DNA from 3 places in the uncultured Porticoccus sp. genome. Region 3 is predicted to be linked to each of the others. Evidence: predicted binding sites of a transcription regulator. Region 3 holds the regulator's gene; each other region holds the start of a gene.
The links. Region 3 encodes PhoB, which activates phosphate uptake and scavenging genes when phosphate is short. Its sites were predicted from a motif close to TGTCATAAANNTGTAACA; they were not measured.
Positions count from the first base shown of each region.

Region 1: the regulator PhoB is predicted to act here: its motif matches at 3,378-3,395, upstream of AACZ64_RS09175 (porin).
Region 2: the regulator PhoB is predicted to act here: its motif matches at 5,737-5,754, upstream of AACZ64_RS00710 (phosphatase PAP2 family protein).

Region 1 is NZ_CAXBHS010000009.1:8,984-17,127, forward strand. Features, by position in the region: gene AACZ64_RS09155 (SpoIIE family protein phosphatase) at 1-937, opposite strand, end outside; gene AACZ64_RS09160 (VacJ family lipoprotein) at 1,044-1,739, opposite strand; gene AACZ64_RS09165 (putative porin) at 2,015-2,785, shown strand; gene AACZ64_RS09170 (putative porin) at 2,907-3,251, shown strand; gene AACZ64_RS09175 (porin) at 3,490-4,908, shown strand; gene AACZ64_RS09180 (ParB-like protein) at 5,015-6,583, shown strand; gene AACZ64_RS09185 (putative DNA-binding domain-containing protein) at 6,686-7,459, opposite strand; gene AACZ64_RS09190 (DUF692 domain-containing protein) at 7,452-8,144, opposite strand, start outside.
Region 2 is NZ_CAXBHS010000001.1:145,672-153,815, reverse strand. Features, by position in the region: gene AACZ64_RS00740 (Na/Pi symporter) at 1-233, shown strand, start outside; gene AACZ64_RS00735 (S-(hydroxymethyl)glutathione dehydrogenase/class III alcohol dehydrogenase) at 338-1,444, shown strand; gene fghA (S-formylglutathione hydrolase) at 1,457-2,290, shown strand; gene umuD (translesion error-prone DNA polymerase V autoproteolytic subunit) at 2,369-2,794, shown strand; gene AACZ64_RS00720 (Y-family DNA polymerase) at 2,782-4,035, shown strand; gene AACZ64_RS00715 (MJ1255/VC2487 family glycosyltransferase) at 4,047-5,117, opposite strand; gene AACZ64_RS00710 (phosphatase PAP2 family protein) at 5,114-5,665, opposite strand; gene AACZ64_RS00705 (DUF4124 domain-containing protein) at 5,778-6,305, shown strand; gene AACZ64_RS00700 (LON peptidase substrate-binding domain-containing protein) at 6,380-6,970, shown strand; gene AACZ64_RS00695 (NAD-dependent protein deacetylase) at 6,979-7,824, opposite strand; gene AACZ64_RS00690 (glutamate-5-semialdehyde dehydrogenase) at 7,970-8,144, shown strand, end outside.
Region 3 is NZ_CAXBHS010000005.1:110,631-118,774, reverse strand. Features, by position in the region: gene metW (methionine biosynthesis protein MetW) at 1-169, shown strand, start outside; gene AACZ64_RS06420 (DUF4426 domain-containing protein) at 196-639, shown strand; gene rdgB (RdgB/HAM1 family non-canonical purine NTP pyrophosphatase) at 723-1,322, shown strand; gene AACZ64_RS06410 (chorismate lyase) at 1,388-1,963, shown strand; gene ubiA (4-hydroxybenzoate octaprenyltransferase) at 1,985-2,857, shown strand; gene phoB (phosphate regulon transcriptional regulator PhoB) at 2,944-3,645, shown strand; gene phoR (phosphate regulon sensor histidine kinase PhoR) at 3,654-4,931, shown strand; gene AACZ64_RS06390 (NADP(H)-dependent aldo-keto reductase) at 4,986-6,032, shown strand; gene AACZ64_RS06385 (GNAT family N-acetyltransferase) at 6,043-7,185, shown strand; gene AACZ64_RS06380 (YSC84-related protein) at 7,219-7,758, shown strand; gene AACZ64_RS06375 (DUF938 domain-containing protein) at 7,777-8,144, opposite strand, start outside.

The DNA.
Region 1 (8,144 bases), on a different contig from region 3:
CAGGAAAAATACCAATCGGTTTACCTTTGCCCGGCAACAGTGAAACCTGGTCATCGGTAACCAGCACCGGCATCGGCATATGGGCAGCAACTGAATACCGCAAAATATTCTGCTCCATATCAATAGATGCAGAGAACATGGTCAAATGTTTATCGAGCCCCAGTGCCATAATCTGTTTATTGATGTGCTCAATAAAGCCCTCTGGAGCTCTGGTCATGGCCCCATAATCATTGCGACTGATATGCCTTCGCAAAATACGATTAAGAATGAATTTCAACAGGACAGTTAAAAATGCAGAAGAGGCACCGTGCCCCGACACATCCGCGACATAAAGCACCATATAACGATCAAAAATGACGTTGTAGCCGACAAAATCTCCGCTCAGAAACAGCGACGGGACAATCCGATGAGCAATTTCGTAGTCGCCATGATAGAGCGGGGTCACCGGCAACAGGCTGCTCTGCACCTGCCGACCTGCCATTTGATCAACTTCCAGTATCCGGAGACTCTCTTCCAACTCACGGTTTGCTTTTTCCAGCTGCTCACGGTACTGGCGGTTTTGCACCATCAGGCTTTTACAATGTGACGCGCGTTCAACAGCCTCTAGAAACCGGTCGCCATCAAATGGTTTGATAACCACGTCCGCCGCATAGTTATGGAAAAGTGCAACCACATCCCGGGGATCCGTTTCCGGGAGCACAACAACATAGGCAATATCCACATCCTGAGAGGGAAGACAGGCAAACTTTTCTCGAATCACCGAGAGAGGGAAATCGATCACCACGACACCGGGGTGGTCGATTTTGATTGCTGCGAGAGCATTTTCAGGATTATCAAAAATTGAAACGCGCCAACTGGTGTCGACCAGATGCGCGTTCAAGGCATGACATTTTTCCTGACTGTCGGCAACAATAAACAGTTTGCCGTTCTTATCCATAGGTTACTCGGAACTGATATCCAGTTGATCAGGTATAAGCTCCATGCCCTCTTCGATAGTTGCTTTCCCGGGCAACTGTCGATTAGCAAAGAAAAATGAACTGGGGTTAAAAATCCTTATAGTCCCCGAAGTCATCTTCCACACCGCCATCCGTCAGCAAAAATTTACGACGCTGTAAGTATGCATCGCGGATAAAGCTGTAGCGCTCGCCGCGCACGAACTTTTCAGCCTCGAGGAGATCGGCACGGGTAGAAATCACCTCGGCGCCGTAGATCTGATTTCGGGTTGGGACATGGTCTATTTCGTTAATAGGGTTGATAAACCAATCGACGATCCGGGCCGGGCCGTCACGAACAGTGCTGGGACCGATCAACGGTAACACCAGATAAGGGCCACTATCTACACCCCAGACACCCAGTGTCTGGCCGAAATCTTCCCCATCATTTTTTGGCAGGCCAAAATGATCGGCCACATCAAAAAAACCCACCAGACCGATAGTGGTGTTGATGACAAAGCGTCCAGTGTCATTCCCTGCCTGACGGAATTTCCCCTGCAACAGATCGTTGAAAACGTTCACCACTTCACCAACATTGGAGAACATCCTGCTGACTCCACGCTCAACCGGATCAGGCGTGACTGCCCGGTAACCCTTGGCGATAGGCTTCAGCGTATAAGTATCCACGGTATCGTTGAACGCAAACATCTTGCGGTTGAAGCCTTCCCAAGGATCGTCGGGGTTCCCCGCAGCAAATACATGGGTAGATAACATAACGCCAGTCAGCAACAGCACTATTTTTTTCATCTGGGGTGTTCTCCCTGCTTTTTATAATCTGATAACAACAAATTCTCGCAATTCTACACGCTGAATTTTTTCAGGTATACCGTAATCATCCAAAACCACACGCCACAAGTCTCCCGACCCTACCGCTCAGCAGATAACAACCTTGTGTCATAAAACTGACATATTAAGATACCAACACCCGTTTATGTCTGTTTCGGAAAAAACAGCAACTATAAAGCAAGCATCGACGATATCGAGATATCAAGTATTAAATAAACAAGAGTGGAATCATAACTATGAAACGAACTGCCATTTTCCTAGCTGTTAGCGGCTTTACCCTGTGCCCTGCCCTGTTCGCAAATGCAGACGAAGCAACCCTGCAGGAATTGAGAGCTCAGGTTGCCGTCCTGACTGAGCGCCTCAATGAAATGGAGGCAAAAACCAAAGTAATGGAGGAAAAAACCAATCAGGTGGTTGCCACCGCAAAACCAGCCACCTCCTGGGCCGACAGAATCCAGTGGCACGGCGATGTCCGGTACCGTGTCGAACAGACTGACAAAGACAGCGCCTACGATGACATCAACCGCAACCGGGTACGTGCGCGTATTGGTCTCACCGCTCAGGTTTCCGATGAATTCAAAGCGGGCGTAGCACTGGCCAGCGGAAGTGAATCGCCAACATCCGCCAACCAGACTCTCGGAGGGGGAGGCAGCTCCAAACAAATCAATCTGGATATGGCCTGGATTGACTGGAATTTTGCCGAAAACCTGAACCTGGTGGCCGGCAAGACCAAAAATCCTTTCTATACCCCTGGTGGTAGCGGCCTGGTATGGGATAGCGATTATCGCCCTGAGGGCGGGCACCTGTCCTATGACAATGGCTCGATCTGGGCCATTGCCGCCTATCACTTTCTGAATAGCTACGATGGCAGCAAAGGGACGGACGATATCGAGGAGATGTTTGGTGCCCAGCTAGGCTATAACGCAACAGTTTCCGACAAAACATCTCTAAAGGTGGGTACCAGCTACCTTTTATATACCGGTTGCCGGCAGTGCCGCTTTTTTTGAGGATAGTGATGATAATGCCGAGTTCTTCGGTAACACAGGGATTGGCGGATCCCATGCACTGGATTATGAAGTTGCCGAAGTCTTTGCCGAGTTGAACACCAAGCTCGCTGGTATACCAACTATGCTGTTTGCCGATTACGTCAAAAACACCGATAGCGACGCCGATGAAGACACAGGCTATGCGGCAGGATTCAAACTTGGCAAGGTAAAAGGCAGGGGTGATCTGGCCTTCAGCTATCTGTATCAGGATCTGGAAGCCGATGCTGTCTTTGCCGCTTTCTCTGACTCGGATTTCGCTGGTGGCGGCACCGACGTGGAAGGACATAAATACGGAGCCTATCTCGGCCTCAGCAAGAACACCACAGCAAGCCTGTCCTACTACGACACCGAAATCGGCAAAGTCAGAGGTGAAGGCAAAAAGAGTGACTACGACGCCATCAAGCTCAACGTAGAGGCGAAATTCTAACCGGTCGTCCCGCCAAGTATCAGAAAAATGGCCCACCCCGGGCCATTTTTTGGTTGGACCCAATAGTTTTCATTCCCGCCAACTGGGCCAACCTCTCTCAGTAGACAGATTGCATAAAACAACGACTGTCACCAAATTGTCACGAAACTATCACGGCGCTGAAACAATCGCGACATAAGGTTCTCCTGTCTGAAGCAATCAGGCTAAACGCGTTTAGTTATTTGAGGAGAACGATTCGATGAAATCAAAAACATCTGCAATTTTAATCACCGGCGCCATGCTGAGTGCCGCTGTTTTGCCTGTTCAGGCGGACCCCATGCTGGATCTTCTGAAAGTGTTGCGGGATAAAGGTGCTATCAGTGCGCAAGACTACAACACCATCGCAAATGCAGCCAAAGCCAAGGAAGAAAAAACACTTGCTGAAAAAGAAGAAATTGTAAGCATGGTTCAGGAGGCTGACAAAAAAGCGTCCATCGTCACATTAAGTGAAAAAGGACTTAATTTTCAATCAGTTGATAAGGCGTTCACCGCAAATATCGGCGGCAGAATTCATACTGATTACGTCAACATAGATGACGAATTCTTCGATCGGAACTCCGGTGCCGATGAATTTGGTAATGCAGCCAAGTTTCGTCGTGCTCGCATCGGCATGGAGGGGACCATGTTTACCGACTGGAGCTACGCGCTTGAAATCAACTACGGTCAGGATGAAAGCACTGAATTTACTGATGCGACCATTGGTTACACCGGATTTGACAATGTCAAGTTAAAACTTGGCCGCCACAAAATGCCAAGTGGCCTGGAAGAGTTGACCAGCTCGAACCGCATTTCGATGATGGAAAGAACCGCTGCCACCAACACTTTTGCCAAAGGCCGACGCAACGGGTTTACCGCAGAAACTAAGGGCTCCAACTGGACACTGACCGGTGGCGTCTATCTTGGCGAAGGTGTAAGCAAAGAAGATAACGAGGGCAAAGACACAGACTATGGATATGGCGGTCGTTTTACTTTTGCCCCTCTGCATGAAAAAACCCAGCTTGTTCACCTAGGTGTCTCTTATCAACGTGAAGAATTTGAAAAGACTTTTGATGGCAATGAACTCGCCACCAACAATGGTCGTTTGAGGGCAAGGCCCGGCGTACATTTCTTCAACGATCGACCAGTACAAGTGCGTTACCGGAATACTGAATATACCGATACCATTGGCCTGGAAGCAGCCACAGTCATGGGTCCCCTCTCACTGCAAGGTGAGTATTTTAGACAAGACCTAAGTCGTGAAGATGCGAAAGATGCAGATGTAGATGGCTGGTACGCTCAGGCAACTTACACACTAACTGGCGAATCTCGCGGCTATCGGGGCGGAAAGATGCGCACCATCTCGCCGAAAAATCGCTTGGGTATGGGTGGTTACGGCGCATGGGAATTGGTTGCCCGCTATGACACGCTTGATTTGTTCGATAGTAGCGCTGCCAATGAACTGACTGACAGCATTCGGGGTACCGAGATCAAAACACTGACCCTGGGCGTCAACTGGTACGTCAACGACACCATCAGATTCATGGCTAACTTCGTCGATGCCGAGATTGATTCCGATGACGTTAGTAACATGGAAGGCGATGTCAAAGCCTTTATGGTCCGCGGTCAAGTCGCCTTTTAATTTACAGGACCTCTTCTCCTGAAACCTTAAACCCCACCTCTAAACTGGTGGGGTTTTTTTTGATCAAAATGTAGCAGCAACTACAAACCTCTACGGAGCAACTACCATGAAGATAAAGTCGCGCTTTCTAGCATTAACAATAACTGCTGGGGGTTGGCTATTCAGCAGCATGTTGGCTGCAGAATTGCCGAAAAACCATAGCATTAATAGAGGTGATGTGATCGCAGTACACCTTCATCAGCTAAGGCCAACACAAGCAGCTGTCGGTTACGATCAGATTTTTTACAAGCTTGGTCGTTATCAACATGACAGAGAAAAGAAATTTGATGAAATCTGTGAAACTAATGGCCAAAAGTCAATCGTTACTGTTTCAGCCAAGTCCACAGCCTCTGTTGCCAGTTCATTTGAATGCACTGACCCCATTGGGACTCACAAAATGGATATGAAAACTGTGGTTATTGGCCCTGACCATCAATTGTATTTAACGGACGGACATCACACATTTAACGTATTTTGGCATATGGAGGATGGTGGAGCCGACTTCGAAGTCAATGTTGTTGTTGCCGACGACTATCGTGATACTCCCACAATGGAAGATTTCTGGCTAAAAATGGAAGCGGCAAATAATCTTTGGCTTTACGATGAAAAATTTAAAAAAATTGCACATAGAACACTGCCCGAATCACTGGGCTTGGAGAACTTTCATAACAACGTTTATCGTGCATTAATGTATTTCTCTAGAAAAATTGCCTGGGAAAAACCCAAGCCAGCGATTAACTTTGTGGAATTTTACTGGGGTAAAGAAATCCACGATAAAATCAATCTCAATAAATATGATTTGAACTCAATGAAGGGTTATCAAAAAGCCGTTAAAGATGTGAGTGAGCTGATTTTGTCCATTGATAGTAACAATATCGGAGGTATCGGAAAATCCGCAAAGCAAATGGGGCAGTACGATGGTTTTGATAAAAAGGAATTTGAGAAGCTCGCGAGAAAAGGCAAAAAACTGGATTATATGCTTCTCTACAAAAAGCAGGCCTCAGGCAAGGGGCTTAGCTTTGATAAAGCTGTAAATCATAGCGTTAATCTTATCTTTAGAGATCAGACGACCCTTTTTTCTACTACTGATTTGATGAAGATACCAGCTATGAACATCTCGAATGAAGTCAATGCGTTGATCGAAATACCCACAGGCACATCGGCAAAATGGGAACTGAATAGGCACAATACGCATCAAATTATTTGGGAACTCAAAAACGACAAACCTCGTATTGTTAATTACTTGGGCTATCCAGGTAATTACGGCACCATCCCTAGCACTGCAATGCCTAAAGAATTGGGTGGAGATGGTGACCCTCTTGATGTTTTGGTTCTGGGGCAATCAATTCCGCGCGGCGAGGTTATCTCAGTTCGCTTAATTGCTGTGCTAAAAATGCTTGATGGTGGTGAGCAAGATGACAAGCTGATTGCTGTTATCTCAGAAGACAGCCCATTCTCCGGTGTTGAGTCCATCTCGCAATTGAATAGCCAATTTCCCGGAGTATTGGATATCATCAGGATTTGGTTCGAGAGTTATAAGGGGCCAAACGGCGACATGGAAAGCCAAGGCTTTGGAGACCATATAGAAGCAATGGCAGTTTTGAAAAAATCCATTCAAGCCTATCAAAACCTTTGACAAGAACTTTAAATCACAAATTTTCAACAGCATGGCATGGAGTTTTTAAATACGGGGGAAGTGACTTAACTTGATAGCCGTCATTAGCCACTTCCTCTGTAGTCATGGTGAAATCAAAATATCCAGTTGATAAAGCCGCTCAAGCAATTGCGCACCGTGAGCGATAACGGCGTCGGGGTTGTCATGCCCCAACTCCGTGGCAATAGCTTGCAGCGCATCCAGGCCGGTGCAATGACGTGCCTCCAGCAACTGCAACAGCCGAATTGTCACCGCGTTGCTCTCAAGAAACTTCACGCTGTGTTCCCGGTTACGATACACCACCAGAAATGTCGGCTGCTCGGGCGGTTCTGCTGGCTGGTATTCCTGTCCAATCAAATGAACCGGATATTCATAGGATAGCCGCCACGCCAGTGGCGAAACCTGCAGCGACTCAGCCATCACGTCAACAGGAACATAGGGCAACTCCGGTAGATCGCCTTCGGCGACATCAAGTGCCAGTTCTACCCATTCATAATGGGCCAGTTCCAGCAGAAATGGAGGATCCGTTACCAGTGGCTGGCGCTCTTCCTGAAGGTACTTGAGAAACTCCTGACTGATCTCCAGAAAATAAGGTGAATGGCTACAATGCCGGCTGACAAAGTCGCGAACCAGGGCATGCCACTGCTGGTCAGCGATCAACTGCCTCAACACGGGGAAACCGGTTGCAATGAACGATTCTATGTTGTTGTAAACCAGCTCCCGATAGATCTTCATACGCCGGTCTTCAATATCCGGGGGAGCTGGGTTAGCATCCGGGTCCCGCAGGTGTGCAGCAAATGCATATTGGGTTTGCTGAAACATCGGCAGGGTTGATGATTCGAGGGATGATTCAGACATTGGCTACTCTTCCACGCTCCCCGGTCTGCAGGGCTGACTGCTGCGACTGTCGGATACGCGCCACCTCCTCCAGCAAGACAGGCACGGGTGGTATGTTGAAGTCCCGTTCCAGCAGGGTTGGCACAATGCCAAACTGTTGATAGGCCACATCGAGGAGATGCCATACAGGGTCAATAACATCCGCGCCGTGGGTATCGACTCGCAGATCGTCCGCCTCTTTGTAGTGGCCGGCAATATGGGCATAGACCACCCGCTCTCCGGGCAATTGCGCGAGGAACTCCTCTGCGTTGTAGCGATGATTGATACTGTTCACGTAGATGTTGTTCACATCCAGCAACAGATCGCAGTCGGCCTCTGCGATCACCGCATTGATAAAGTCAATTTCAGACATTTCCTGTTGGGGCGCCGCATAGTAGGAGACGTTCTCCATTGCGATACGCCGGCCGAGAAAATCCTGAACCTGGCGAATTCTTCCAGACACGTAGTGAACAGCCGATTCAGTGAAGGGAATGGGCATCAGGTCATAGAGATGCCCGTGATCACTGCAATAACTCAAATGTTCAGTGTAGTAACGCACCTGATGTTGATCTAGGAAGGTTTTAACTCTCGACAGCAGTTCAAAATCCAGCGGCGCGGGGGAACCGATTGACAGAGAGAGACCATGACAAACAAAAGGGCAGCGCTC
Region 2 (8,144 bases), on a different contig from region 3:
ACCTGCTCAACCTGCTGGAAAAAACCGACCTCATACTGGTTGCCGAAAAGCGCGAGCAACTGGACACTGAAATCAATTTGTCTCATGACCGTCTCCATCAAATGATTACCCGCTACAGCGATGGCGATGGTATCGGCGTCCCTCTCTCGACACTACTCAATGTCAACCGGGAAATGCTGGTATCCAACCAGATGCTGGCAACGGCCGTCAGGGATCTGGTCGAGGCCAGGTAGCCACCAGAATCCCATTTGGCAATTTGCCCTCATGCCCCGTTTGCTACCCCGCAGGCAACTGATTATAGTCGTGAGCGAACTTCTGAAGACGGAGAACCTAACGGATGAAAACACGTGCAGCGGTCGCTTTTGGCGCAGGCAAACCCCTCGAAGTGGTTGAAGTTGACCTGCAGGGACCGAGAGCCGGGGAAGTCCTGGTGGAGATCAAGGCCACCGGCGTTTGTCACACCGATGCCTTCACCCTCTCCGGCGACGACCCGGAAGGCGCTTTCCCGACTATCCTGGGCCACGAGGGCGCCGGAGTTGTAGTGGAAGTGGGTGCCGGGGTTAAAAACCTCAAGCCCGGGGATCACGTGATTCCCCTCTACACCCCGGAATGCCGGGAATGCGATTTCTGCCTCAATCCCAAAACCAATCTCTGTCAGGCTATCCGAAGCACCCAGGGTCAGGGGTTGATGCCCGACGGCACCAGCCGGTTTTCTCTCGACGGGCAACCCCTGCTTCACTACATGGGTTGCTCCACCTTTGCCAACTTTACCGTGCTGCCGGAAATCGCTCTGGCGAAGGTCCGCGAGGACGCGCCCTTCGAAAAGATCTGCTACATCGGCTGCGGTGTGACCACCGGCATCGGCGCGGTGGCCTTCACCATGAAAGTGGAACCGGGCTCCACCGTCGCCGTGTTTGGTCTCGGCGGTATCGGCCTCAATGTCATTCAGGGTGCCAGAATGGTTGGCGCTACCCGGATCATCGGCATCGACCTGAATCCGGCCAAGGCTGCGCTGGCAAAACAGTTCGGCATGACCGATTTCGTCAACCCGTCAGAAGTGGATGATGTGGTTGGGCATCTGGTGGAAATAACCGGCGGCGGGGTGGATTACAGCTTCGAGTGCATTGGCAATGTCAACGTCATGCGCCAGGCTCTCGAGTGCTGTCACAAAGGCTGGGGAGAGAGCTGTATCGTCGGGGTCGCCGGCGCCGGCAAGGAAATTGCCACGCGCCCGTTTCAGTTGGTCACCGGGCGCTCCTGGCGCGGTACTGCTTTCGGCGGCGCACGGGGACGCACCGATGTACCCAAAATTGTCGACTGGTACATGGATGGCAAAATTGACATCGACTCGCTGATCACCCATACCATGCCGCTGGACGACATCAACCGGGCTTTCGACCTGATGCACGCCGGCGAGAGCATTCGCTCGGTGATACGCTACTAGGACGCTCCGACCATGGAACAAATCGACGCCCATCGCTGTTTTGATGGCCAACAGCTCCGCTTCCGGCACCGGGCCGATTCGCTCGACTGCGACATGACGTTCTCCATCTATCTGCCACCCCAGGCGGACCAGCGGGCTGTACCGGCACTGTACTGGCTGTCCGGCCTGACCTGCACGGATGAAAATTTTGTCATCAAGGCCGGTGCACAACGCTATGCGGCAGAATACGGTATCGCGCTGATAGCGCCGGACACCAGCCCCCGAGGTGAAGGGGTGCCCGATGATCCGGCAGGCGCCTATGATTTTGGTCTGGGCGCTGGATTTTATCTCAATGCCACCCGGCGGCCCTGGGACAGGCACTACCGTATGTACGATTATGTCGTGGATGAGCTGCCTCGTCTTATCAATGACCACTTCCCAGTGGACTATGAAAAAATCGCCATATCCGGCCACTCCATGGGTGGCCATGGTGCGCTGACCATCGCCCTGAAAAACCCTGACCGCTATCGCTCGGTATCGGCATTTGCACCGGTCTGCTCCCCCATGCGCTGCCCCTGGGGCGAAAAGGCCCTCGGCACTTACCTGGGGGATGACCGGGACAGCTGGCGACAGTACGACAGCTGCGAACTGATCAGGCAGGCACCCCACCACCTGCCCATGCTGGTCGACCAGGGAAAAGCAGATGACTTTCTCGACTCACAACTGAAACCCCATCTGTTGGCCGAGGCGGCGCAACAGGCGGGGTACCCGCTGGATATTCGCTATCGACCGGGTTACGACCACAGCTATTTCTTTATCAGCTCCTTTATCGGCGATCACCTCCGTTTTCACGCCCGACACCTCTAACCTCACAGAAATAAAGATTTTCCACCGGCAGCCTACAATTTCATTGAATACTGTTTATTTATACAGTATTTTGGCGTGATGAAAACATCCCTTTTGATGCCGACCGCCACTGACCGCCGCATACCCCTGTTTGGCGCAACGGTAAGAGCGGGCTTTCCAAGCCCCGCAGACGATTTTGTCGAGAGGCCACTGGATATTCACGACTATCTGGTAAAACATCCGGCTGCCACATTCTTTGCCCGTGCAGAAGGCGATTCAATGACCGGCTTCGGTATTTTCAGTGGCGACCTGCTGGTGGTAGATCGCGCCCTGCAACCCCAACATGGCGATGTGGTGATCGCCGCCATCGACGGCGAATTAACCTGCAAGGTACTGGATCTCAACGAGCGGTTACTGCGCGCCGGCAATCTTCGCTACCCCCCGATCGAGCTGCATGACAATGCTGAATTGATTATTGAGGGTGTCGTCGTCCACTCCGTGCGCCATCACCGATGTTTGCGCTAGTTGACTGCAACAGCTGCTACGCCAGTTGTGAGCAGATTTTTCGACCGGACCTGCGCAACAAGCCAGTGGTAGTCTTGAGCAATAACGACGGCTGTGTGATTGCCCGCTCAAAGGAGGCCAAGGCGCTCGGCATTCCCGACCTGCAAGCCTATTTCAAAATCCGGCCGTTGCTGGAGCGGCACAGGGTCCATGTATTTTCCGGTAACTTCCGGCTCTATGGCGATATATCCCGCCGGGTGATGGACAGCCTGCGCCACTTCAGCCCGAACATAGAAATTTACAGCATTGATGAAATGTTTCTGGACCTGGCAGGCATGGATCTGCCATTGCAACCGTACGGCCTGACCATCAAACGGGCTATCTGGCAACAGGTGCGCATGCCGGTCAGTGTCGGCCTGGCACCCAGCAAGACACTGGCGAAACTGGCCAACTATGGCGCAAAAAATATCCCGGGGTATGACGGTGTCTGTCTGCTGGACAGACCTGGAAAATGGCAGTGGTTACTACGCCAGGTACCGGCTACCAAAGTATGGGGTATCGGCTCACGACTCGGTCAGAAGCTGGCCGGAATGGGTATTCACAGCGCCGGGGAACTGGCCAACAGCAATCCGAAAATGATCCGTCAGCGCTTCAATGTCTGTGTCGAGCGCACCGTGGAGGAGCTAAACGGCACTTCCTGCATGGCGCTCGAAGAGGTGCCAGCCGACAAAAAGCAGATTTACTGCACGCGGTCTTTCGGTAGGAAACCCACCGCGATGGAACCTCTGCTGAAGGCGGTCAGTCTCTATGCCAGCAACGCGGCGGAAAAATTGCGCAAGCAGCGGCATCTGGTCCGGACCATCCAGGTGTTCATCCATACATCGCCCCACCGGCCTGACTACTACAGCAATAGCACCGTGGTACAGCTGCCCTTTGACACCGACGACAGCCGGCTGATCGCCGCTCATGCCAGACAGGCAGTGCGGGCCATCTACCGGCCGGGGTATGCCTATATCAAAGCCGGGGTCGGCCTGATTGAACTGATATCACGCAAACATCAACAGGCCGATATCTTCCAGAATCATCAAAGTTCCCACACAGATACGCTGATGCAGACGCTGGATGCCATCAACCGGCGCTATGGCCGGGGTGCCGCTTTTCTCGCCAGCGCAGGGCGGGGTCAGGGCTGGCCGATGCGCCAGCAGTACTGCTCACCGGCCTACACGACCCGCTGGCATGATCTGCCCGTTATCCGAACCTGACGCCACTGACCTCAGGCGACCCGGCCCATTTTCCAGGAACCGCGACCCCGGTCCGTTTCGCGCCACAACTGGTCACTGAGGGAGGCCACCGTCTCGGTACAGCCATCATAAATCCAACGCGCCAGCGCTGTGGCGACATCGGGGTAACCGATGCGGGGTGCCACCGGCTCGCAATCAAACCAGAACGCCAGAGCGGCGCGGTCAATGCGGTCCTCAATGGCAGCGTAACCGAGCTGCTCCAGGGCAGCAGCATTGGCCAGTTGTTCTATCTGTCCACGGAGCGGCTTGGCCATAATCCGTTTGCCAAGCTGCAGGGCTTCACTGATCAATTCAAATCCCGCATTACAGATTACCCAATGGCTGTCGATCAGATCCTGCTGAAAACCGTCCCGACTCAGCGGACGAGTATGCAAATGACCATCGTCACGCCAACGTTGACCCGGGGCGTAAATGTAAAACTCATAGCGGGGAAACTGGCGAAACAGCGGCAAAAGTGCATCCTGATCTTCAAACGGCAGATAAACCAGCACACGCCTTTCCGTATCTCCCCGGGAGGCAAGGCCGTGCACAAGATCTACAATCGGCGGCAATATCGGCTGATCAAAATGGTGCCAGTGCAGGCCCACCGGAATGGTGACTGGCGCAAACCGTTGCAGGATCGTACGACTCAGCAGGTTTCCGCCACGCAGAGGAACCGGAAAAGAGAACGCATATTGGTGACCAATACCAACACAGGGAATACCCTGGCGACGCGCTGCTCTGGCAGTGACTGGCTCGTAGTCACTGATCACCAGATCGTAGCCTGTCAGATCCAGCGCCCTGATGTCCCGGTGTAACGTCAGCAGACTGGCATGCTGCAAAGTCTTCAGCGGTTGCAGTTGCCCGGCACAGGTATGAAAGGTCAGTCCGCGGCGACACTGGAAATCGTCAAACGGCGCCATATCAAAGTACGCATCCCGCGGCCTGCCGGAAAACAACCAGTCCACCTGGACATCCGGATAATGATCAAGCGCTCTGGCCATCGCCCGGGCGCGGGAAAGATGCCCATTACCCGTGCCCTGCACACCGTAGAAAATTCTCATAACAACAAACTGCCTGTTAATTGCAGGGCAACCCAGGCAAGGCTGCCACCAAGCAGAGCGCCGGCCAGCGTATCCAGCGGAAAATGAACGCCCAGTATCACTCGGGACAGGGCCACTAACGCCGCCCAGCCATAAAGGTAGCCCGCGATGCCAACAGGTGGCAGAAGTATTGTCAGTGCGGTGGCGACCAGAAATGCACCCGAGGTATGCCCGGAGGGGAAACTGAATTCATCCGATGCCGTAATCACGCTTTGGTAACCGGGAATAGCCCGTGGCGGCCGGTTGCGCCTGAAGCTGTTTTTCAGCACGTAATAGCTGACCCGTTCAATGGTAAAGCCGACTGTCAGCACAATCAGTAACTGTACCGCCAGGGGGATCGAGAACAGTGCCGCCAGTGCGGGGACTGCAGGATAGAGCCAGCCATCAGCACTGCAAGAGACCAGACGGGCAAACCTTCGAATGCCCTTGCGGGTATTCCACTGCACAATACGCAAAAAGGTGGCAACATCGAGCAAGTGGAGTGTTTGTAGCGCTTTTGGTGTTGTCATAAATCACACATTAGGCAGCCCGTGTGACAACCACATGAACGAAATATGACCATCCTGTGAAACAGATTGCCTGTCACAACTTTGCAGCTGGTAAAGTGTCAAAGTAAACGTAGTGGACGATTTGAGGGTTGATATGGGGATTACAGGCATCAGACAGGCGGCACTGATTGCACTGGTTATGGTTGCTGTGCAGACACAGGGGCAGACTGTCTACAAATCCGTCGATATCAACGGCAACGTGGTTTACAGCGATGCGCCGCTGGAAAATGCCGTGCTGGTGGAGACCATGACCCTGCCGGACACTGCCGGAAAAGACGGTGTTCAAGATGAAGCGGACGCCCGTATCGAACAGATGGCCAATACCACGGAACGCCTGCAACAGGACCGGGAAAAAAGAACCCAGGCCCGCAGAGAGGCTGAAGAGGCCATGATACCCGAACAATTGAGCACACCACCGGTGATCTACCGGGAAGAGCACTACTACAACAATTATTACCCCTATTACAATCGCCACCCCTACCGTCCTTTCTGGCAAAAACCCCAGCGGTATCCCCCACGCTATCGCAGTGGTGAGCGTTACAATAACGACAGCCTACTGGTGCCGAAATCAAAACTGCTGACACCCTCCCCACATCAATGAGAAAATCCCGGCCCGGTTCTGATCGCACCGGAACTCACTCAGGATCATCGCCACTTGTCGGAACTTAGCAAACCATGACAGAAACCACCAGACTGCCACTTTTTCCGCTGACGCAGCCGCTTTTTCCGGGCACGACGCTCAATCTGCAGATTTTTGAGCAGCGCTATCTGCGGATGATCACCGAGTGTTTTAAAAAAGAGCAGCCCTTCGGGATCGTACCCATACTGGAGGGGTCAGAAGTGGGCGCAGTGCCCAGAGTCTATCCTTGGGGAGTCATTGCCGAGATTATCGATTGGAGCCAACTTGAAAACGGCCTGCTGGGTATCATGATCCGCGGCAATCAACGGTTTCAGTTACTCAATAGCGAGGCGGAGCAGGATGGGCTGGTCACCGGCATGGTCCGGTTCTGCCCCCCGGACGAGCCACTTGAACTGGACGATTCAACGGCGGATCTGCTCGATCTGCTGATGGCGCTGGCGGAAGGTGACCCGATCGCCCAGCAAGAAACGTCTGTCGCCCCCCAGGATGCCAATGCACTGGGCTGGCAACTGGCCCGCCTGTTGCCCATAGAACCGGAGCTGCGAATCAGTCTGCTGGAGCTGAATGATCCGGGGGAACGCCTGCAACAGATTCGCAACTGGCTAATCACAATGAGCCAGAGCTAACCGCCCAACTAACCAGCCACACCGGACCACAAGTGGCTGACAAGGGCTGGCAATAATTCGTCACAGGGCAAGGACAGCTTCAGGGCCACCAGCCCATCCGCACGGGTTTTGCCCTGATTGATCACCGCAATCGGTTTGCCCTGCGCCGCGGCCCAGCGACAAAAACGGAACCCGGAATAAACCATCAGGGAGGAACCCACCACCAACAGGGCCTCGGCACGCTGAAGTTCTGCAGCCGCCTCGGCAACCACCTGCTGCGGCACCGTACCGCCAAAAAACACCGCATCCGGCTTGAGAGTACCCCCGCAAAATTGGCATTCGCACACCTGTAGCGCTGAATAATCCAGCTCGTCCAGCTCCGCGTCACCATCCGGCCCAACCTCCCCCACCTGTTGTGCAAAAGGACGGTTGTGCTGCTCCAGCCAACGCTGAATGTCTTCCCGATGAAATAACGCATCACAGCCCAGGCAACGCACGCGGTCAATCCGACCATGAAGGTCTATCACGCGACGACTTCCTGCCCGCTGATGTAACCCATCCACATTCTGGGTCACCACTGAACGAATCATACCCAGCGCCTCCAGCGCAGCCAGGGCAAAGTGCGAAGGACTGGGGCTGGCATCACGCATAAAGCGCCAGCCCACCATATTGCGGGCCCAGAAGCGTTGTCGGGTGCCGTGGTTATTGAGGAAATCCCCATGCTGTACCGGTGGCCTGCGCTGCCATTGCCCCTCATTGTTCCGGTAAGTCGGTACGCCGGATGAGGCACTGATACCGGCACCACTCAATACCAGCAAGTCCGGGTAACGGTGTACAAAATCAGCCAACAGCTGCAGAGGTTCATTGCCCATCATGGTGACTGATTGTGCCCCGGTTTTACGATTGTCGCCAATCGTCGTCTATTGCGCCTGTCGAATAAAAAATTTTCACTGGATCACCAGGACTTATCAGTCCTGCAACGATATAATACGCGGTCCTGAAATCACCGCACTGAATGACATGGATCTCAAAGCATACATGCAACAACTTGGGCAGCAGGCCAGGATCGCATCCCGGGCCATTGCCGCCGCCTCCACCGAGACAAAAAATGCTGCTCTACTGGCCATTGCCGAAGCGCTTGACAACAATCGGGCCAACGTCCTGAAGGCCAATGCGTTCGACATGCAAAACGGCC
Region 3 (8,144 bases):
GCCCAACATCCACTTTTGTACCGTGAAGGATTTTGAGGCACTCTGTTCGGAGAAGCGTATCCGGATACTGCATCGAGAATTTGTTGCAGAGCGACTGCCGGACAGGTACATGAAAGGTATCTGGCCAAATATGTTCAGTGACACCGCCATCTACCATTTGAGCAAGTAGGCCTCTTCATGACAGGTAGCCACAACATGAAAATAACCCAAGCAATCTCGTTATTCCTGTTCATCGCAGGTTTGAGTTTCAGTGCGCTGGCTGACAACCGCCCCTACAAGGAATACGGCGACCTGAAAGTGTTTTTCAGTGCCTTCAACAGCAGCTTTATCCAACCGGACGTTGCCAGTTCGTACAATATTGTTCGTGGCAAGGATAAAGGGCTGGTGAATATTGCCGTGGTCAAAAATGGCCACATGGGCGGTCTGCCAGCCGTGGTCAAGGGCACCGTCTCCAATATCTTCGGTCAACAGCAGGTGCTGGAATTCGCCGAAATCCGCGAAGAAAATGCAGTTTACTATCTGGCGCCGTTTCGTTTTGACAAGGAAGACTGGATGACCTTCAAAATTGACGTCAGTCCGGATTCCGACAAGGCGACACATTCGCTGACTTTTCAGCGCAAGTTCTATGTCGATGAGTAGCCTGTGACAGGCACCCCAGACTCTCCGTTCAGCAGGGGCGCAATAGCGCACTTAATAGCAACCTTTCTGTCATCCAGTTCAACATGAAAATTGTTCTCGCCACCGGTAACAAAGGCAAGCTTACAGAGTTTCAGCACCTGCTAGAATTACTCCCCTTCGACATTCTGCCGCAATCGGATTTTGAGATTCCAGAGGCGGTAGAAGATGGCCTCAGTTTTGTGGAAAATGCCCTGATCAAGGCCCGGCATGCCTCCCACCTCACCGACCTGCCCGCCATTGCAGATGACTCCGGTCTTGAAGTGGACGCACTCAATGGCGCCCCCGGAATATATTCCTCACGATTTTCCGGGGAAAACGCCACCGACCAGCAGAACAACCTGCGGTTGCTGTCACTGCTTCAGGAAGTACCCCGTGAGCAACGAACCGCCCGCTTTCATTGCCTGTTGGTATATCTGCGTCATGCGGAGGATCCGACGCCACTAATTTGCCAGGGCACCTGGGAGGGACTGATCGGGTTTATCCCGGAGGGTGACAACGGCTTTGGCTACGACCCACTTTTTTATATTCCCGAGCTCGGCTGTACCTCCGCACAGCTTGGCAAAGAGGAAAAAAATCGCATCAGTCACCGGGCCAAGGCCATGGCGCTATTACAGGAACGGCTTGTCAGCCTGTATAACCCATAGCCCCCAAAGCGCTGTCGCAACCAATTAGAATCCATTGTCATATACCAAGGTCCATAGGTATCGCTGTGCCCCGTCGCTCCTCACACACCCCCGCCAATCGCCAGCTCCACTGGCGCAGCTATCGGCGCACACCGCTGTTTGTTACCTACAGCGCCCTGCGGCCGTGGCTACTGGATCGAGGCTCACTCACCGAGCGCTTAATCCGGGCAAGCGCAGGGCAGTTTGAAGTAAAAATACTGTTTCAGGGCATGGGGGTACCCCAACTGTCCGAGCAACGTGCATTGGAGCTACCGGCCCGACAACGCGCCCTGATCAGGGAGGTCATCCTGTTTGGCAACCGCCAACCCTGGGTCCATGCCCGCAGCATCATTCCGATAACAACCCTGGCCGGGCGATTGCGCAAACTCCGAAAGCTGGACAACCAGCCCCTCGGCGCACTGCTGTTTAGCGACCCCGGCATGGCTCGCGGACCCATTGAAATTTCCAACCTGTCCATGCTCGAATCGTGGCCTTCTGCGGTACCGGCCAACTATGGTAGCCCCGTACAGGGACGCCGTTCACTGTTTTGGCTGGATAGCAAACCCTTGCTGGTGTCCGAGGTGTTTTTGACGGGGTTTACCCCGTACAATAAAACCCCCTGATTTCGCAACCATGCGGCATTTATGAGCAAAGCATTACAGCGACTTCCCGATTTTGTCCGGCTGATGCGCTTTGACAAGCCTATCGGTACGCTCCTGCTGCTCTGGCCGACGCTCTGGGCGTTATGGTTAGCCGCAGGCGGTGTCCCTTCCGCAAAAAATTTGCTGATCTTCGTGCTGGGTGTGATCCTGATGCGCGCCGCAGGCTGTGTCATCAATGATGTGGCCGACCGGCAGGTGGATGGCCATGTGACGCGAACACGGCACCGACCGCTACCCAATGGTAAGGTCAGCACCCGGGAGGCCATGGCGCTGTTTGTCGTGCTATGCCTGGTTGCCTTTGGTCTAGTGCTGCTGACCAACCCACTGACCATCAAATTGGCCCTGGTGGGTGTGGCACTGGCGGCCTGCTACCCCTTCATGAAACGTTTCACACATTTGCCGCAACTGGTGCTGGGTGCCGCCTTTGCCTGGAGTCTGCCCATGGCCTTTGCGGCAGAGAGCAACAGCCTGCCCCGGGAAATGTGGACACTGTACATTGCTGTGGTGCTCTGGACCGTCACCTACGATACCTTTTACGCCATGGTGGATCGGGAAGACGATCTGAAGATTGGCATCAAGTCTACCGCCATTCTTTTTGGCGACATGGATATACCCATTACCGCCTGTCTGCAAGGTCTGACACTGATCGCGCTGTTGATGACCGGAATCAACTTTAATCGCAGCAGCTGGTTTTTTCTGTCCCTGCTGGGAGCCGCCTTGCTGTTTCTCTACCAGCAGTATCTGATCCGCCATCGCGAGCGCGACGCCTGCTTCCGTGCTTTTCTCAATAATCATTACGTTGGTGCTATTATTTTTATCGGCCTGGCAGCGGACTACCAGCTCACTGCCGACTAGGTATCGGCCATTCATTTGTCGATTGTCATATTTTTGTCATGCTCAGGTCATGTAATGGGTATCTGGATATCAATGATGAAAAGAATATGAGTGATAAAACTGTACTGGTTGTAGACGATGAAACGGCCATTCGCGACATGATCTGTTCAGCGCTGGATGTGGCCGGATTTGACACCCTGCAGGCTGAAAATGCCCAGCAGGCGCATGCCATGATCATCGACCACAAACCCGACCTGGTGCTACTTGACTGGATGATGCCCGTCACCAGTGGCATTGAGTTGATCCGGCGACTACAACGGGATGACCTGACAAAAAATATACCGGTCATCATGCTGACCGCCAAAGCCAGTGAGGACAACCTGATCCAGGGCCTCGATGTGGGTGCGGACGACTATATCACCAAACCGTTTTCACCCCGTGCCCTGGTGGCCCGTATCAATGCGGTACTGCGCCGTGCCGAACCGGAGCTGCCCCCGGAACCGATAGAAGTGGATCAACTGCTGTTTGATCCCATCAGTCACCGGGTCACCATCAGTGGTCAACCGGTGTCCATGGGGCCGACTGAATTTCGGCTGCTGAGTTTCTTTCTCACGCACCAGGAGCGGGTCTATTCCCGTGATCAGATTCTGGACCATGTGTGGGGCGGCAACGTTTACATGGATGAGCGAACGGTGGATGTGCATATTCGCCGATTGCGCAAGGCAATTTCCCTTGCTGGGCAGGACCGCTTCATACAGACTGTGCGGGGCGCGGGTTACCGCTTTTCCACCAAGGTTTATGAAGAATAGGATCTGCATTGCACAGAGGGCTTAAGGCAGAAATACGGCGGATCGCCCTGCTCACCCTGTTTCTACTGCTGACAGGTTTTTTATGGGGCCACATTCTGCTCACCCTGCTCTTGGGTGGCGGCCTGTATATGTTGTGGACCTTCGCCCACATCACCCGACTCTACGATTGGCTCGACCAGAGCGCTGAAGGACCACCCCCCGAAGCAAGCGGCGTCTGGGGCGACATGACCGATTTCCTCTACCGGATGCAACAGCGCAACGAACGCGCCAAACAAAGTCGCCGACAACTGGCCGAGCGCGTCAAGGATATTACTTCTGCGCTGGCGGACGGCATTATCATTCTCACCCCCGATCGGGAACTGGAGTGGTGGAATCCGGCGGCTGAAAAACTGCTTGGCCTCGTCAAACAGGATCGCGGCCAATCCATGACCAACCTGGTTCGAGATCCCCGTTTCGTGGTATTTATCCAGAGTGACGCACTGCCCCCGCCACTGGAACTAAATTCGCCGGAAGATCCCACAAGAACCTTGCTGTTTACCGCCGCAACCTTTGGTGAGGGCAATATCATCCTGGTCGTGCAGGACATTACCCGGCTGCGCAATCTGGAACAAATGCGACAGGACTTTGTGGCCAATATCTCCCATGAGCTACGGACACCCTTAACCGTGCTCTCGGGCTATATCGAAACCCTGCAGGACAATGCCGACCAGTTGCCCAAAGGCTGGGCAAAAGCATTGCTGCAGATGGGCCAGCAAACGGAACGCCTCAACGCCCTGGCCAATGATCTGGTGATGCTGTCACAATTGGAATCCAACCGGAAACCCCCTTCGCGGGCACCCATCATGCTGGATCAATTATTGCAGCAGATTGCCGAGGATGCCCGCATGGTGGCTGGTGATAACTACCTCATCGAAACAGACTGCGCCACAGACACCCCTTTCAAAGGGGAATACAAGGAACTTTACAGCGCCTTCTCGAACCTTGTACTCAATGCCATCAAGCACAATCCGTCTGGCGTGCGCGTTCAAATACGCTGCTTTCACACCGCATCAGATATCGTGGTGGAAATCTGCGATAACGGTTCCGGTATTGATCCAAAGCACCTGCCCCGTCTGACCGAACGTTTTTATCGGGTGGACCAGAGCCGCGCCACCAGTACCGGCGGCACAGGACTGGGACTGGCCATTGTTAAACATGTGTTGATGCGTCACGGCGGATCAATGAAAATCGACAGTACACTGGGGAAAGGTAGCTGCTTTCGCTGCCAGCTGCCCCTGCTAACCTGATGATATACCCGGTCAGCTTTTCCAATCCCACAGGACCGATCCCACAGGAAACAGATGCAATATCGAGAATTAGGAAACTCCGGGCTGACTCTCAGCACCATTGGCCTCGGCACCATGACCTGGGGCGAGCAGAATAGTCGGAAAGACGCGTTTCAGCAGCTGGATTGTGCCCTCGACCACGGTATCAACTTTGTGGACACCGCAGAGATGTATCCGGTACCACCAAACGCACAAACCCAGGGCTTGACCGAACAATACCTGGGTGACTGGCTGACCCACTCGGGGCGTCGCCAGGACGTGGTTCTGGCCACCAAAGTGACCGGCGGTGACGGCAACAACAGCGGTTTTGACTATATCAGAGGCGGTCCCCGGCTGAATCGTAAACAGATTTTTCAGGCACTGGACGATTCCCTGCGCAGACTGCAGACCGACTACATTGATTTATACCAGGTGCACTGGCCGGAGCGTCCCGCCAATATTTTTGGCCGCTCCGCTCCGAGTGACTACTCACTGACTGACTACACCCCCATCGATGAAACCTGGCAAGCGTTGAATGACCTGGTTAAGCAGGGCAAGGTACGTCATATCGGTGTCTCCAATGAAACCCCCTGGGGTCTGATGCAATATCAGGCGGCCGCTGACGCCGGCCATGGCGCACCGATTGTCAGTATTCAGAACCCCTACAATCTGTTGAACCGACAGTTCGAGGTATCACTGGCTGAATGGTCAATCAATGAACGGATCGGCCTGCTCGCCTACTCTCCATTGGCTTTCGGTATGCTATCTGGCAAATACCTGCAGGGCCGACGGCCCGCCAATGGTCGGCTGACACTGTTCGAACGGTTCCAGCGCTACAATCACCCCTCGGCCTTTAAAGCGACCGAACGCTATGTGGCATTGGCCAGACAGTATGATATTTCACCGGTACACTTGGCACTGGGCTTCGTTCACCGGCAACCGTTTGTCGCCTCAACCATTATTGGCGCCACTACCCTGTCACAGCTGCAGGAAAACATCGACAGTCTCACCACACCCATGAGCGAAGCACTGCTGGCGGATATTGATCTGATTCATCGGGATATCAGCAATCCCGCCCCCTGAGAGGCAGACATTGGACATACGTGTTCTCGACAGCATTGACCAGTGTGACGCCCGGGACTGGGATACGCTGTTCGACAGTGACTACCCTTTTTTACAGCACCGCTTCCTCTCTCTACTGGAACACTCAGGCAGCGCCTGTACCCAGACGGGCTGGCACCCACAACACCTGTTGCTGAGCCAGGACGGGGTCACCGTTGCCGCGCTTCCGCTTTACCGTAAAACGCACTCGCGGGGTGAATACGTATTCGATTGGGCCTGGGCGGAGGCCTACCACGGGCGCCGCCTCGACTATTACCCGAAGCTGCTCAGCGCGGTGCCATTCACGCCGGCGTGCGGGCCGCGCCTCGGACTGTTGCCCGGTATCAGTCTGAGCGATATCAGCCCAATACTGCTGACGGCGATCCAGCAACTGGCGGGGCAGCAGGGCGCCACCGGCTGGCACTTGCTGTTTCCTCACGCGCCACTGTCGGACGCTCTGCAAACGGCAGGGGGGATGCTGCGCAGCGGCGTGCAATATCTCTGGAACAACCGAGATTATCGTGATTTCACCGATTTTACCGACACGTTCTCCTCAAGAAAGCGCAAGAATATCAACAGGGAACGACACACCCTCAAGCATGCAGGCCTGCTTGTCGAACGACTCACCGGTGCGCAGATCAGTGCTGACTGGTGGGAATTCTTCTTCGTGCTCTATCATCGCACCTACCTCAAGCACAGCGGCAACAGCGGCTATCTGACCCAGGCCTTCTTCCAGCAACTGGGTCAAATCATGCCCGATCAGGTGATGATGGTCGTCGCCATGGAAGGGGACGAAAAAGTCGCCGCCGCCCTGTTCTTCCACGATCACAATAACCTCTATGGTCGTTATTGGGGATGCACTCGCGAGTACGATTTCCTGCATTTTGAACTTTGCTACTATCAGGGTATCGAATTTGCCATTGAACGCGGATTAGGCACGTTCGATGCCGGAGCCCAGGGTGAGCACAAAATCAAACGGGGTTTCGAGCCCACTGAAAACTGTTCTGTCCACTGGATCAGACACCCCGATTTTGCCGCTGCCATCGGTCGCTTCCTGAAGGAGGAGCGTCAATACGTACTCAGCTATATTCAGGAAGCCCGGCGACAGTTACCATACAAAACCGCCGATCAATAAACTCGCACCGTTCCCCTGTGGAGGAATCTATTCGTGAAAACCCCTGTCTGGTTACTGGTCTTCAGCCTGCTGTTACTGCCCGCTGCCAGTCAGGCATCCAGCAAGCTGGAAATCGATCTGTTTGTGCAAGAAACCCTGGCCGATTTTTACAAGCAGTCTTCCGCGGGCCGGGAACTGGCCTCCCGCGCCAAGGGCATGTTAATTTTCCCGAAAATCTACAAGGCCGGTTTCTGGGTCGGCGGGGAATATGGTGAAGGCGCTTTGCGAATTAGCGGCAATACCGTGGGATATTACAACATTGCCTCGGCATCACTGGGGCTGCAACTGGGCGTTCAGAAAAAATCCCAGGTCATCCTTTTCATGACCGATGACGCCTTACAAAAATTTCGCAGCAGTCAGGGCTGGGAAGCCGGTGTTGACGGCAGCGTCGCCATTGCCAACTTCGGTGCCGGGGAAGAAATTGATACCAAAACGTTCCAGCAACCGATTATCGGCTTCGTCTTCTCCAACAAGGGATTGATGTACAACCTGACCATCGAAGGGGCGAAAATAACACCCATTCAGCCCCGTTGATTCGGAATCTTCCGACGCCTACCTCCGCTGCCAGACCAGCAGACGGTTATTTGCCGGCATGGCATGGTCGTCCAGCAATGTCAGCCCGGCCTTGTCGGCCAGACGATTAACCGCTTCGAAATCGCGGATCCCCCGATACGAGGCATTCTGCTTCAGCATCTGATCAAAGCGGGCATTGCTGTCACTGGTAAATTCACCGCCATAGTTAAAGGGCCCGTAAATCACCACATGTGCACCCGGCTGCAGCAGCTTTTCCAGCCCGGCAAACAGGCTGATCACCGATTGCCAGGCCATGATATGGCAGGTGTTGGCGGTAAAAACTGCATCGGCAGAGGTCACCGGCCAGGGCTGCTGATCAACGTCCAACACCAGCGGACGGCGCAGAT